Regions from separate parts of the Streptosporangium sp. NPDC006007 genome, predicted to be linked through region 1. Evidence: predicted binding sites of a transcription regulator. Region 1 holds the regulator's gene; each other region holds the start of a gene.

Region 1 (4,862 bases):
GTGTCCAACTGGGCGACCTCGGAGGCCGGGCGCTGCCGGCACAACCTGCTCTACTGGACCGGCGGCGACTGGTGGGGTGTCGGCCCCGGCGCGCACAGCCACGTCGGCGGCACCCGGTGGTGGAACGTCAAACATCCGGCGGCCTACGCCCGTCGCCTCGCCTCCGGCGTCTCGCCCGCGCACGCGCGCGAGGTGCTGACCTCGCGGGACCGGGCGGTGGAACGGCTGATGCTGGAGCTCAGGCTCGCCGGCGGATATCCGCTGAAGGAGATCGAGCGTCCGTCGGTGGTCGCCCGGGCACTGGCCGAGGGGTTGCTGGAGGTGGAGCCGTTCAAGGCGGGCCGCGCGGTCCTGACGTTGCGCGGCCGTCTCCTGGCCGACGGGCTGGTGCGTGACCTGACGTGAGGCCGGGTGGCCGGAGCCGTCGCTCACGGCCCCTCGCGACGGGGGTGGGATCAGCCGTCCCGACCGGGAACGGTCACGAAGTCGATCAACTCCTCGACCGGGCCGAGCAGCTCCGGCTCCAGATCCGCGTATGAGGTGACCGATCCGAGAACGCGGCGCCACGCGTCACCGGGGTCCACCCCCCAGCCCAGGGCGGCGATGACGCCCTCCTTCCAGGGGACGCAGCGCGGCACCGCCGGCCAGGCGGGGATGCCGAGCGCCGACGGCTTGACCGCCTGCCAGACGTCCACGAACGGGTGTCCGACGATCAGTACGTGCGGGGAGGAGACCCTGGCGGCGATCCTGCTCTCCTTCGAGCCGGGGACCAGATGGTCGACGAGCACGCCCAGGCGGCGGTCCGGGCCGGGCTCGAACTCCTCGACGATCGAGGGCAGGTGGTCGACGCCCTCCAGATACTCGACGACCACGCCCTCGACCCGCAGGTCGTGGCCCCAGACCCTCTCCACGAGCGCGGCGTCGTGCACGCCCTCCACGTAGATCCGGCTCTCCCTGGCCACCCGGGCCCGCAGGCCCTCGACCACGATGGAGCCCGAGGCGCTCCGCCTCGGTCCCCGCGGCGCGGCGGCGGGCCGTACCAGTGTCACGACCTTGCCCTCCAGCAGGAAGGCGGCGCTCTCCAGGGGGAACACCCGCCGTCGCCCGAATCGGTCCTCAAGTGTGACGGCCTCCTTGTCGCAGGCCACCACGGCGCCGCAGAAGCCCCCTTCCGCGTCCTCCACGACCAGGTCCGGATCCGCGGGAACCTCCGGGACACTTCCCTTCAGGGGACGCCGGCTGCTTCCCGCCAGAACGTCACGCTCGTACATCACCGACCGCCCACCCTCTCCTGTCGGGGATCAAGTGGACGGTAGCAAATCATCACCTGCCGTACGGTCCCTGCTGCCCCCACGGGCCGGCCGCGGCCGCCTGGCGCTTGCGCGCGCCGCTCCGCTTGACCAGCACGATGATCGTCACGAGAACGGCCAGCAGGAAACCCGTGCCCGGCACCGCGATCAGCGCGATCGCGCCGCCCACCACCGAGTCGGCGGCGATCTCCTTGCCCACGCCGAACGTGGCGGCCGACCCCTCGGAGGCGGTGCAGGTGAGCTGGTAGTCGCCGGCCTTGTCCACCCCCACCCGCAGCGCCAGCTCCCACAGCACGCCGTCGTTGGTGACGGTCTGCTGCGTGCCCGGCTGCTGAAGCCGGACCGTTCCGGGGGCACCTTGGATCTGGCACTCGAACTTGGTGCCCTTGTCGGCGGAGACGTAGATGGCGGGTCTGTCCGCCGGGTTCAGCGTGACCGTCACGTTCTCGCCGGGGCCGAACGAGCTGGTGGGCGCGGCGTCGGTGACCGCGCTGAAGACGCCGCCGGCGAAGCCGGCCACACCGACGATCACGCTGAGCACGAAGACGAGCCAGGCGCCGACGATCCAGCCGATGCCGGGCTTGACCTTCGGCTTCGGCGGAGGCCCCTGGGGGGCGCCGTATCCGGGGGGTGGATAACCGTAGGGGGGGCCGCCCTGGTACTGCTGCTGGTGCGGCTGGCCGTAGGGCTGCTGGGGGGCGCCGTATCCGGGCGGGCCCGAACCGGCGTCGCCCGAGGGGGATCCGAAATCATGGGACATATATCAAATTGTGGGGCTTACCGGTTGGATAGCGATAGCAGGTGACTTGATAACGACTTGGCCCCATCATCGTGCTGCCGTGTTATCGCACCCCGAGGACGGGAGCCGTACACTTGGCACTCGGGAACACAGAGTGCCAGACCTGACGTTTTCCCGTCCGAACGCAGGTAGGGAGGTGAGCACGTTGGTCGACGACCGTAAACTGGCGGTCCTTCGGGCCATCGTCGAGGACTACGTGTCCACCAACGAGCCGGTGGGTTCCAAGGCCCTCGCGGACCGTCACAGCCTGGGTGTGTCGCCGGCGACCATCCGCAACGACATGGCGGTGCTGGAGGAGCAGGGCTACATCGCCCAGCCCCACACCAGTGCGGGCCGGGTGCCGACCGACAAGGGCTATCGGCTCTTCGTCGACCGGCTCTCGCAGGTCAAGCCATTGTCCGCCCCGGAGAGAAGGGCCATCGAGACCTTCCTCGCGGGCGCGGTCGACATCGACGACGTCGTGATGCGCACGGTCCGGCTGCTGGCCCAGCTGACCCGCCAGGTCGCCGTGGTCCAATACCCCACGATGACCAACTCCAAGGTGCGGCACGTCGAGCTGGTCCCGCTGAGCGAGCGCCGGCTGATGTTCGTGCTCATCACCAACACCGGGCGGGTCGAGCAGCGCGTGGTCGAGCTTCCCGACGTCGTCGACGAGAACCGCGTGGCCCACCTGCGCGCGACCCTCAACGCCTGTCTGGACGGCTGCGGTCTGGCGGGGGTTCCCGACATGGTCGCGGACCTGCCCGAGCGGCTTCCGGCGGAGGACCGGCCGCTCGCGGCCACGATCCTGTCGGTGCTGCTGGAGTCTCTTGTGGACCGGCACGATGAGAAGATCGTTTTTGCCGGGGCCGCCAACCTCGCGGGAGCCGACTTCACCGTCGGCCTGCGCGATGTGCTGGAGGCCCTGGAGGAGCAGGTGGTGCTCATGCGCCTGCTCGGCGAGACCTCGGATCTTTCGGCGCTGACGGTGCGGATCGGCTCGGAGAACCCCTACACCGGGCTTCAGGGCACATCCATCGTCGTCGCCGGATACGGTTCGGGGGACAAGCAACTGGCCCGGCTCGGTGTGCTGGGGCCGACGCGAATGGACTACCCGGTCACGATGGGCGCGGTGCGCGCGGTGGCACGCTACGTCAGCCAGATCCTGGCTGCATCCTAAGAGGTCAACTAAGTGGCTAAGAGTGACTACTACGGCACCCTCGGGGTGCGCCGCGATGCCAGTGCGGAAGAGATCAAGAAGGCTTACCGCCGCCTGGCCAGGGAACTGCATCCCGATGTGAACCCCGACCCTGAGACTCAGGAGCGGTTCAAGGACATCACGCAGGCGTACGAGGTGCTGTCCGACCCCGGCAAGCGCCAGATGTACGACATGGGAGCCGATCCGTTCGCCGCCGGTGGCGGTGCGGGCGCCGGGGGGTTCGGCGCGGGTTTCCCGTTCAGCGACATCATGGACGCCTTCTTCGGCGCGGCCGGCGGCGGTGGAGGAGGGGGCCGAGGCCCACGTTCGCGCGCCCGCCGCGGCCGCAACGCCACCATCCGGGTGGAGCTCGACCTGCGGGAGTCGGCCTTCGGCACCACCCGTGAGCTGGTCGTCGACACCGCCGTGCTCTGCGAGGTCTGCACCGGCTCCGGCGCGGCCTCCGGCACCCACCCCGACACCTGTGACGTCTGCCACGGACGAGGTGAGGTCTCCCAGGTCACGCGGTCCTTCCTCGGCCAGGTCATGACGTCCCGCCCCTGTCCCCAGTGCGGCGGGTTCGGTTCGATCATCCGTCACCCCTGCCAGGAGTGCTCCGGCGACGGCCGGGTCCGCACCCGGCGGACCATCAAGGTCCGCATCCCCGCCGGGGTGGAGGACGGCACCCACATCCAGCTCGCCGGCGAAGGCGAGATCGGCCCCGGCGGAGGGCCGCCCGGCGACCTGTTCCTGGAGATCGTCGAGCGTCCGCACGACACCTTCGAGCGCCGCGGCGACGACCTGCACTGCACCGTGCAGATCCCGATGAGCGCGGCGGCCCTCGGCACGATCCTGACCATGGAGACGCTCGACGGCGCCGAGGAGCTGGACGTCCGGCCGGGCACCCAGTCCGGGCAGACCATCCCGCTGTACGGCCGGGGCGTCCAGCGTCTCAACGGGACCGGCCGGGGAGACCTGTTGATACACGTCAGTGTGGAGACGCCCAACCGTCTGGACCCCGCCCAGGAGGAGCTCCTGCGCGAGCTCGCCAAGCTCCGCGGCGAGGAGCGCCCGCCCGGCAAGTTCGCCCCGGGGCAGCAGAGCCTCTTCTCCCGGCTCAGGGACGCCTTCAATGGCCGCTGAGCGGGCCGCTCAGCGGGTCGTCCGGGTCATTGGGGCCGCCCGGCGGGCCGCCGGCCGATGACCGTCCCGGTCTTCCTGGCCGAGGCCGCCGACCTGGCGCGACCGGAGTTCACCCTCGGCGGCCCCGAGGGACACCACGCGGCGGCGGTACGGCGGCTGCGCGCGGGGGAGCGGCTCGACCTCACCGACGGCGCGGGCGCCGTCGCCGAGTGCGTGGTCCGCGACGTGGGCAGGGACTCGCTCCGTGTCGAGGTGCTGCGCCGCTACGACGTGCCCCCGCCGAGCCCGCGACTGGTCGTGGTGCAGGGGCTGCCCAAGGGCGACCGGGGCGAGCTGGCCGTGGAGATGATGACCGAGACCGGCGTCGACGTGATCGTGCCCTGGGCCGCGGGCCGGTCCGTCACCCGGTGGAAGGGCGACCGGGCGGCCAGGT
Region 2 (4,862 bases), on a different contig from region 1:
CAGGTCCGGTCCTGGGGGAGGGCGGTGACGACGTCGGCGATGAGGGAGCGCATCCGGGTGATGTTGGAGGCGAAGAAGGCGAGGACCTCCTCGTGGGTGACGCCGTCCCCGGCCTCGACCCCGGCGTCGTGGTCGGTGACCAGGGAGAGCGTGGTGTAGCACATGGCCAGCTCGCGGGCGAGGACCGCCTCGGGGAAGCCGGTCATGCCGACGATCGTCCAGCCGTTGGCGGTGAACCAGCGGGACTCGGCGCGGGTGGAGAAGCGGGGGCCCTCGATGACCACGAGCGTGCCGTCCTCGGCCAGGTCCCAGCCGGTGGACCGGGCGGTGGAGGCGGCCGCCGCGCGACCCGAGGGGCAGTAGGGGTCGGCGAAGGCGACGTGGACGACGCCGCCGGTGTCGTAGTAGGTCTGCGGGCGGCCCGAGGTGCGGTCGACGAGCTGGTCGGGGACGACCAGGGTGCCGGGGCCGACCTCGGGGCGGAGCGAGCCGACCGCGCTGGGGGCGAGCACCTGGCGGACGCCCAGGGAACGCAGGGCCCACAGGTTGGCGCGGTAGGGGATGAGGTGGGGCGGGAGGCGGTGGTCGCGGCCGTGGCGGGGCAGGAAGGCCACCGCCCTGGACCCGATCCGCCCGACGGTGACGACGTCGCTGGGCGGGCCGTAGGGGGTGGCGACCTCGACCTCCGTCGCGTCGTCGAGCAGGGAGTAGAGGCCCGAGCCGCCGATGACCCCGATATCCACGTGAGTGACCATGGCGCAGAGGTTAGCCGTACAGGGGAGCGGTTGAGGAGGCCCGGCCCCGTCCTGTGGACAGTGCGGAGACCCGGCTCCCGCCCTGTGGATAACCCCGGATCCGATGTGGTGATCTGATCACATTGGGTATGACCTGCGATATATCGATCGGGGGGCGAGATGAGGGCCGGGAACGTGTGCCCGGGAGTGAGCGCCGGGGAGCCCGGGCGCCGGGCGCGATGAGCGTTCAGGAGTCCCGGAGGACAGGCACGAGGGGGCTGGGTCTTGTCATCGGCGCCCTCATGCTCGGCATGCTCCTGGCCGCGCTCGACCAGACGATCGTCTCGACCGCGCTGCCGACGATCGTCAGCGATCTGGGCGGCCTGGAGGAGCTCTCCTGGGTGGTCACCGCCTACATGCTCGCCTCGACGGTCTCCACCCCGCTCTGGGGCAAACTCGGCGATCAGTACGGCAGGAAGAGGCTGTTCCAGAGCGCGATCGTCATCTTCCTGATCGGCTCCGCGCTCTGCGGGCTGTCGCAGAACATGGGCCAGCTGATCGGCTTCCGCGCCCTGCAGGGGGTGGGCGGCGGCGGCCTGATGGTGCTGGCCCAGGCGATCGTCGGAGACGTCGTGCCGGCCCGGGAGCGGGGGAGGTACCAGGGGTTCTTCGGCGGGGTGTTCGCGGTCTCCAGCGTCGCGGGGCCGCTGCTCGGCGGCCTTTTCGTGGATCATCTGTCCTGGCACTGGGTCTTCTACGTCAACCTGCCGATCGGGGCCGTCGCGCTGGTCGTGATCTTCTCGGTGCTGCCCTCCGACACGGACCGCGGGCGCCACGTCATCGACTATCCCGGCATCCTCCTCCTCGGGGCCGCGGCCGCCTGCCTGGTGCTGATGACCACCTGGGGCGGGACCGTATACCCCTGGAGTCATCCGGTCGTCATCGGGCTGGCGGTCGCCTCGGCGGTGCTGCTGGTGCTGTGGTGGCAGTCCGGGAAGCGGGCCGCGGAGCCGGTGCTGCCCCCGCACCTGTTCGGGTTGAGGGCGTTCAACGTCGCCTCGCTCATCGGTTTCGTGGTGGGCTTCGCGATGTTCGGCTCACTCACCTACATGCCGCTGTTCCTCCAGGTCGTCCAGGGCGTCTCGCCCACGATGTCGGGGATCCACCTGCTGCCGATGATGGCGGGCCTGCTGCTGACCTCGATCGTCAGCGGGCAGGTCATCACGCGCACCGGGAGATACAAGATCTTCCCGATCGTCGGCACCGGGGTCACCACGCTCGGGCTCTACCTGCTCTCCCACGTCCGGCCGGACATCTCCACCTTCGAGCTGAGCGTCTATCTGCTCGTGCTGGGCGTCGGCATCGGCCTGGTGATGCAGGTGCTGGTGATCGTGGTGCAGAACGCCGTCGGCTTCGAGGAGCTGGGAGTGGCCACCTCGGGGGCCACCTTCTTCCGCTCGATCGGGGGCTCCTTCGGCGTCGCGATCGCCGGCTCGATCTTCACCTCGCGGCTCACCGAGGACCTGGCGCGGCTGGCGCGGACGGTACGGCTCCCGCCCGCCCTGGAGAACGCGGTCCAGTCGGACCCCACGGTCATCCGGAGGCTGTCGCCCCAGACCGCCACGGCGTTCCTCGCGGCGTACTCCGACGCGATCGCGCAGGTGTTCCTCTACAGCGCGCCGGTGACCCTGGTCGCCTTCGCCGCGGCCTGGCTGCTGCCCGAACCACCCCTGCGGGAGACCACCAGGGCCACGGACCTGGGCGAGTGCTACGGCGCGGTCCCCACCGAGCGGTCCTCGCTCGCCGTGGTCGAACGCGGGCTGTGGCGGCTGGCCGACGTGGACATGCGCCGGGACTACTACCGCCGCCTGGGCGGCCTGGCGCGCCTGGACCTGCCGCCCGGTTCCGTGTGGCTGATCGCGCGGCTGAGCACCCGGGGCCGGCAGGCGGGCGCGGAACTGGCCAGGCGGGCCGGGGTGACGGTCGATCAGGGGAGGCCGTACGCGGACCTGCTCGTCGCGCGGGGGCTGGCCCGCCGGATGGACGGCGGGGCGTCCCTGGAACTCACCCCGGAGGGAGAGCGGGTGGCCGGTCGGCTGGTCGCCGAGGCGCGCGAGGGGCTGGGGCGGCTGATCGACGACTGGAACCCCGATGAGCACCCCGGGCTCCGCGAGCTGCTGGAGAGGCTTCCGCACGAGATGCTCGGCTCGACCTCCGACCGCCCCCGTAACGGCTGACCCGGTGGTGTCCTGGACGGGCAGGGTCAGGAGGCCGCCGGAGCCGGGCTGCTCGCGGCCGCCGCGGGCTTGGACTCCGCGGGCTTGGACTCGGTGGACTTCGAGTCGGTGGACTTCGGCTCCGTGGTCGAACCCGACGCCGCGGGGGCGCCCGAGCCGACGGTGCTGGACGAGGAGGACCGGCTGTCGGTCCGGTAGAAGCCCGAGCCCTTGAAGACGATGCCCACCGCGGAGAACACCTTGCGTAGTTCACCGGCGCAGGCCGGGCACTCGGTGAGCGCATCGTCGGAGAACCTCTGGACGATGTCGAACTCGTTGCCACAGGCACTGCAGGCGTACTGGTAGGTGGGCACGCGCTCCTCCTCTTTCTGTTCGCGCCGATTGGCACTCTACTGACGCGACTGCTAATGATAGGCAGCCGACAAGCATAAACGCGAGTCGGATCTATCCCATTCCATGCGGAATTCTGGCTAATCTACGGCCGCCGCGCACCCGGCTGCCCGATGTTCCCGCATGTTCCCGTACGGCGCGCGCCCGCACCCCCGCGCCGCCCCCAGACCCCGCCGGTCGGTCCGGCCCCGGTCAGGCGCCCTGCTCACCGAACCAGCCGGCGAGTTTGCCCCGGCGACTGATCGCCTTCATCCGCCGCTCGACCATTTCCCTGCACGTCGCGGTGGTCACCACCAGGAGCTGGTCGTCGACCCTGATCCTCGTCGAGTCCGCGGGCACGAAGGTCTTGCCGTCCCTGACGATCAGGGTGACCTGGGCGTCCGTGGGCAGTCTCAGCTCGAAGATCTCCACGCCGTGCAGCTTGGAGGTCGGCGGCACCCTGATCTGCAGCAGGTCGGCGTTGAGCTCCTCCAGCGGCGCCGACTCCACCTCCAGATCACGGGCCTCGTCGGGGGTGGTCAGCCCGAGCAGCTTCGCGACGAAGGGCAGTGTCGGCCCCTGGATCAGGGTGTAGACGACGACGATGACGAAGACCTCGTTGAACACGAGCTTGGCGACGCCGTTGTGCACCGAGTTGGCGGCCCAGGGGATGGTGGCGAGCACGATGGGCACCGCGCCGCGCAGGCCCGCCCAGGACAGGAACGCCTGTTGCCGCCAGTCCAGCCGGTCGAGCCCCGTCAGCCGTACCAGGAAGGCCGAGACCACGATCGACAGCGGGCGGGCCACCGCGACCAGGATCAGCCCGGTCACCAGGCCGGGCACGATCGCCGACGGCATCTCCGAGGGACTGGCCAGCATGCCGAGCATGACGAACAGGCCGATCTGGGCCAGCCAGGCCACGCCCTCGGCGAACCCCCGGGAGGAGGCGCGGTGCGGCATCCGGGAGTTGCCCATGACGAGGGAGGCCAGGTAGACGGCCAGGAAGCCGCTGCCGTGCACGAGCGTCGCGCCGGCGTAGGCGACGAACGCCAGCGCCAGCACCGCGATCGGATACAGGCCGGAGACGGGCAGCGCGATGCGCCGCAGCGCGTACACGCCCAGGGGGCCCACCGCCAGGCCGACCGCGGCGCCGATCAGCAGTTCGAAGACGACCAGGAGCAGCGCGCCGCCCAGACTGGGCGCGGTGGCGGCGCTCAGCAGCACCACCGCGATGACAGTGGGCGCGTCATTGAAACCGGACTCGGCCTCCAGCACGCCGGCCAGCCGCGAGGGCAGGGGCAGGCGGCGCAGTACGGAGAAGACGGCCGCCGCGTCGGTGGACGCGAGGATCGCGCCGAGCAGCAGCGCGGTCCGCCAGTCCATGCCGAGCAGCAGGTGCACCGGGACCGCGACGGCCACGATGCTCACTCCGACCCCGACGGTGCCGAGTATCAGCGCGGTGGGAATGGAGCGTTTCACATGGTGCCAGTTGGTGGTCAGGCCGCCCTCGGCCAGGATGATC
Region 3 (4,862 bases), on a different contig from region 1:
GCCCTGATCTACTGTTTTGCCAGCTCAGAAAGGGGTGCAGATGAGGGCAAACGGCCTTTCCCTGATCCGGGTGAGAATGACCGTGGCCGATTGGTCGCCGGAGAGCCTCAGGTCCTTTCTGAGGCGATCCACATCGACCGCCGAGGCGCGCTTCTTAATCGTCGCGTTGCCCACTCCGCGCTCTCGCAGCGCCGCCCGCAGCCGCTTGAGCGAGAACGGCAGCACCTCGTGGACCTCGTACCCGGACGCCCACGGGGTCCGCGCCGCGACGTCCCCCGTGATGTAGGCGACCTGCGGGTCGATCAGCCGTCCGCCGACCAGCGCGGCGACCTCCGCGACCAGGTGGGCCCGGATCGCCGCGCCGTCCGGCTCGTAGACGTAGCGGCCCACGGGGCCGTGCTCCGCCCGGCCGAGCGCGGGGTCGGGCGTCATCGTCGCGCCGGACGGCAGCATCGTGGCCCGGCGCCCGCCCCCGCCCGCCAGGCCGCCGCACCAGATCACCGCCTCCTTGACCTCGCCCCGGTAGGAGACCCACTCGGCCTCCGCGCCGCCGGGGACGAACCCGTGGGGGATGCCCGGGGCGACCTTCAGGCAGGCGGCCCGGGACCTGGCCACCATCTCCAGCACCTCGGGCCAGGGAGGCGAGTAGGCCATCGGGTCGAAGGTCCTGCCCCGCGCGGTGCGGCGGGCCGGGTCGGCGAACAGGACGTCGAAGGCCGACGGGTCGACCGTGGCGGCGTCGGCCGTGCGGACCGAGACCCGGTCGCCCAATCCCAGGGCGTCGGCGTTGGCGCGGGCGATCGCGGCGGTGAGCGGGTCGGCGTCCACCGCCTCCACCGCGCAACCGGCCCTGGCCAGTGCGAGGAGGTCCCCGCCGACGCCGCAGCAGACGTCGGCGACCAGTGAGTCCGGTGCCATGCGCCGGGCCCGGTGGTCGGCCACCTCGCGGCGGGTGGCCTGTTCCAGACCGGCCCGGGTGAAGTACATCAGCTCGGCGTCGGCGCCGAACTTGCCGGCCGCGCGCGCCCTGAGCGTGGCCTGGGTGAGCGCCGCCGAGGTCAGGCCGGCGTCGTGGCTCCTCCTGAGCCGCGTCACCGCGGTCACCGGATCGTCGTCCACGACCTCGGCCGCCGCCTTCAGGGCCTCCTGGCCACGGGGTGTCAGCAGCTGCCGGAACGCGTCAAGGTCCACACCGTCCGACGCTACCGCCTCAGTTCAGCGGGCTGGTCAGATCCATCTCGATGGGAAACGGGACCTGGATCGAGAGTTTGTCGTGATGGATACCGGTGGACACGTAGGCATGGGTCGCGGGGTCGAGTTCGTAGACGTACACGACCGGCTTGCCGTTCTCCTCCTCGATGCGCCAGAAATGCGCGATTCCGGCTCCGGCATAACGCCCTGGTTTGACTTCGCGGTCACGGAGCCTGGACTCGGGTGAGACCACCTCCACGACCAGGTGGACCTCCCCGGGCGCGTACGAGGTGCGGTTGTGGTCGTGGTCCAAGGCGGCGTCGATGAGAAGCAGGTCGGGACAGGGGCGCTGTCGTGGACCGAGCACGATGTCCATCTGGGTGGCCACCGCGAGGTGCTTGGGCACCTGAGCTTCGAAACCGTTCGCGAGCCTTCGGATCACGACATCGTGGAAACGCTTCTGGGGGGACATGAAGATGAGGGCTCCATCGACGAGTTCGACGTGCTTGAAGAAGTCCGGCTCACCGTTCGGGCCGTCCTGGGGGAGCCGGTCCAGGTCGTCGGCGGTCCAGCCGTCGGGCGGGGGGTAAGGCCAGTTGGCGAGCGGGTCGCCGCTCTCGCGCGGCGTGCTCGTCTCCACGCCCATCGTGCTGGTCACGTCGTCCACCGTAGCGTCGTTCCCGTCACCGTACGTGGTCATCGGGTTACATTCTCCTCGGTGCTCGCTCGTCTCCCTCACATGTTCCCCGAATCGGGGGGCGCTGTCGCCCGGCGGAGGGTTTGACGTTCCCGAACCTTGATCGGGGGCGGTTCGTGTTGACTGTCAAGCCCACCTTGCATACTGTTCCGTATTGGCACTCTCCCGGTGAGAGTGCCAGATACATGCGACGAGGCAGGTCTGACACCCGCGACGGCAGACCGCTGGTCGCCTCTTCTAGATCATTCAAATCTGAAGGGGAGGTCCGACGTGACGACCGCCACCAAGGTTCCCGTTAAGCCGCTCGGCGACCGCATTGTGGTCCAGCCGCTTGAGGCAGAGCAGACCACAGCTTCCGGTCTGGTCATCCCGGACACCGCCAAGGAGAAGCCGCAGGAGGGCAAGGTCCTCGCGGTGGGCCCCGGCAACTGGGACGAGGACGGGGACAAGCGCATCCCGCTCGACGTCAAGGAGGGCGACGTCGTCCTCTACAGCAAGTACGGCGGCACCGAGGTGAAGTACGGCGGTGAGGAGTACCTCGTACTCTCCGCCCGCGACGTGCTCGCCATCATCGAGAAGTAATTCACGCTTCGTAAAGATGACGTATCGAGCCCCGGGTCGCGAGAGCGCCCGGGGCTTTGATGCGCCGACGTACTTTTAGAGAGGACTGACATGGCGAAGATCCTGTCGTTCGAGGAAGATGCGCGCCGCGCTCTTGAGCGTGGCGTGAACGCCCTCGCCAACGCCGTCAAGGTGACCCTCGGCCCGCGTGGCCGCAACGTGGTCATCGACAAGAAGTTCGGTGCGCCGACCATCACCAACGACGGTGTCACCATCGCCCGTGAGGTCGAGCTGGAGAAGCCGTACGAGAACCTCGGCGCCCAGCTGGCCAAGGAAGTCGCCACCAAGACCAACGACGTCGCCGGTGACGGCACGACCACCGCGACCGTCCTCGCCCAGGCGATGGTCCGCGAGGGTCTGCGCAACGTCGCCGCCGGCGCCCAGCCGCTCTCCCTCAAGCGCGGCATCGACATCGCGGCCAAGGCCGTCAGCGACAGGCTGATCGCGTCGGCCAGGCCGGTCGAGGACAAGAAGGAGATCGCGCACGTCGCGACGATCTCCGCCCAGGACGCCAAGATCGGCGACCTGATCGCCGAGGCGTTCGACAAGGTGGGCAAGGACGGTGTCATCACCGTCGAAGAGTCCAACACCATGGGCCTGGAGCTGGAGTTCACCGAGGGCCTCCAGTTCGACAAGGGCTACCTGTCGCCCTACATGGTGACCGACCAGGAGCGGATGGAGGCGGTTCTTGAGGACCCCTACATCCTGATCCACCAGAGCAAGATCGCCTCCGTCGCGGACTTCCTGCCGCTGCTGGAGAAGGTCGCGCAGAGCAAGAAGGCGCTGCTCGTCATCGCCGAGGACGTCGAGGGCGAGGCCCTCGCGGTCCTGGTCACGAACAAGATCCGTGGCACCTTCACCTCCGTCGCCGTCAAGGCCCCGGGCTTCGGTGACCGCCGCAAGGCCATGCTGCAGGACATCGCCATCCTCACCGGCGGCCAGGTCGTCAGCGAGGAGGTCGGCCTCAAGCTGGAGCACGTCGGCCTCGACGTGCTGGGCACCGCCCGCCGCGTCGTGATCACCAAGGACAGCACCACCGTCGTGGACGGGGCCGGTGACGCGGCGGCGATCGCCGACCGGGTCAAGGAGATCAAGCTCGCCATCGAGCAGTCCGACTCCGACTGGGACCGTGAGAAGCTCCAGGAGCGCCTCGCGAAGCTCTCCGGCGGCGTCTGCGTGCTGAAGGTCGGCGCGGCCACCGAGGTGGAGCTCAAGGAGAAGAAGCACCGCCTTGAGGACGCCATCTCGGCGACCCGCGCCGCGATCGAGGAGGGCATCGTCGCAGGCGGTGGCTCCGCGCTCATCCACGTCTCCACGGCCCTCGACGACCTGGGCCTGTCCGGTGACGAGGCGACCGGGGTCGCCGTGGTCCGCAAGGCGCTCATCGAGCCGGCTCGCTGGATCGCCGAGAACGCCGGTCTTGAGGGCTACGTGGTGACCACCAAGGTCGCCGAGCTCTCCGCGGGCCAGGGTTTCAACGCCGCCACCGGCGAGTACGGCGACCTGGTCGCCCAGGGCGTCATCGACCCGGTCAAGGTCACCCGCTCGGCCGTCCAGAACGCGGCCTCCATCGCCGGCATGCTGCTGACGACCGAGGCCCTCGTGGTGGAGAAGCCCGAGGAGGAGGCCCCGGCCGCCGGCGGTCAGGGTCACGGCCACGGCCACGGTCACTGATCCTCACGGATCCGTACGGCTCGCGTCCCGCAGGGGAGGCGAGCCGTTTGCGTTTTCCGGTAAACCAAAAGGAGCTCCGGGGCGTCGCGTTGTGATGCGCAGAAGATCAATGCATCTTCTAACCAATAGTCGACATATTCAGTAATCCGATGAAATATTTACGCATAGCCAAAGCCTTACTGTGTTCGATTGATTACACCGGGTTATCTCCGCCTCAATGTGACCAATCCGTAGCCGTTCGCTATGACGACACGCCCGACCGGGGCGGGCATTATGCCTAACGTGACCGAGGGATGCGTCGCCGACGCCAAAAATGGGGTAAGGCTTGCGACGAGATCTGAAGGGACCACCCATCGGGATGATCTCAAGGATCTGACGCGCCTCGCCGTTCAGGGGGATCGCACCGCGATCGAATCCTTGATCGCGCAGTTACGGCCAATGGTCGTCCGTTACTGCCGGGCCCGTCTCGGCCGGGTCTCCGGTCAGTATCACATCGCGGACGACGTGGCCCAGGAGGTGTGCATCGCGGTGCTGTCCGCGCTGCCCCGCTATCGCGACATGGGACGGCCGTTCGCGTCCTTCGTCTTCGGTATCGCCTCCCACAAGGTGGCCGACGCGCTGCGCAGCTCCGTGCGCTCCGCCGTACCCACCCAGGACCTCCCCGACGGGCCCGACGAGG

The links. The regulator HrcA, encoded in region 1, represses chaperone genes, less so after heat shock. The targets are predictions, from matches to a motif close to TTGGCACTCTCNNNNNGAGAGTGCCAA.
Region 2: ABZ194_RS27300 (FmdB family zinc ribbon protein) is a predicted target of HrcA. The motif match lies at 3,353-3,379, and genes of this name have one in related genera.
Region 3: groES (co-chaperone GroES) is a predicted target of HrcA. The motif match lies at 2,043-2,069, and genes of this name have one in related genera.

Annotation. Positions count from the first base shown of each region.
Region 1 is NZ_JBEXUG010000005.1:185,387-190,248, reverse strand. It holds gene hemW (radical SAM family heme chaperone HemW) at 1-405, shown strand, start outside; gene ABZ194_RS06535 (DUF3097 domain-containing protein) at 456-1,271, opposite strand; gene ABZ194_RS06530 (hypothetical protein) at 1,324-2,070, opposite strand; gene hrcA (heat-inducible transcriptional repressor HrcA) at 2,255-3,268, shown strand; gene dnaJ (molecular chaperone DnaJ) at 3,281-4,429, shown strand; gene ABZ194_RS06515 (16S rRNA (uracil(1498)-N(3))-methyltransferase) at 4,487-4,862, shown strand, end outside.
Region 2 is NZ_JBEXUG010000053.1:11,910-16,771, forward strand. It holds gene ABZ194_RS27290 (S-methyl-5'-thioadenosine phosphorylase) at 1-755, opposite strand, end outside; gene ABZ194_RS27295 (MDR family MFS transporter) at 974-2,971, shown strand; gene ABZ194_RS27300 (FmdB family zinc ribbon protein) at 2,998-3,324, opposite strand; gene ABZ194_RS27305 (potassium/proton antiporter) at 3,554-4,862, opposite strand, start outside.
Region 3 is NZ_JBEXUG010000008.1:90,604-95,465, reverse strand. It holds gene ABZ194_RS09255 (class I SAM-dependent methyltransferase) at 25-1,191, opposite strand; gene ABZ194_RS09250 (Uma2 family endonuclease) at 1,211-1,891, opposite strand; gene groES (co-chaperone GroES) at 2,159-2,470, shown strand; gene groL (chaperonin GroEL) at 2,561-4,183, shown strand; gene ABZ194_RS09235 (sigma-70 family RNA polymerase sigma factor) at 4,457-4,862, shown strand, end outside.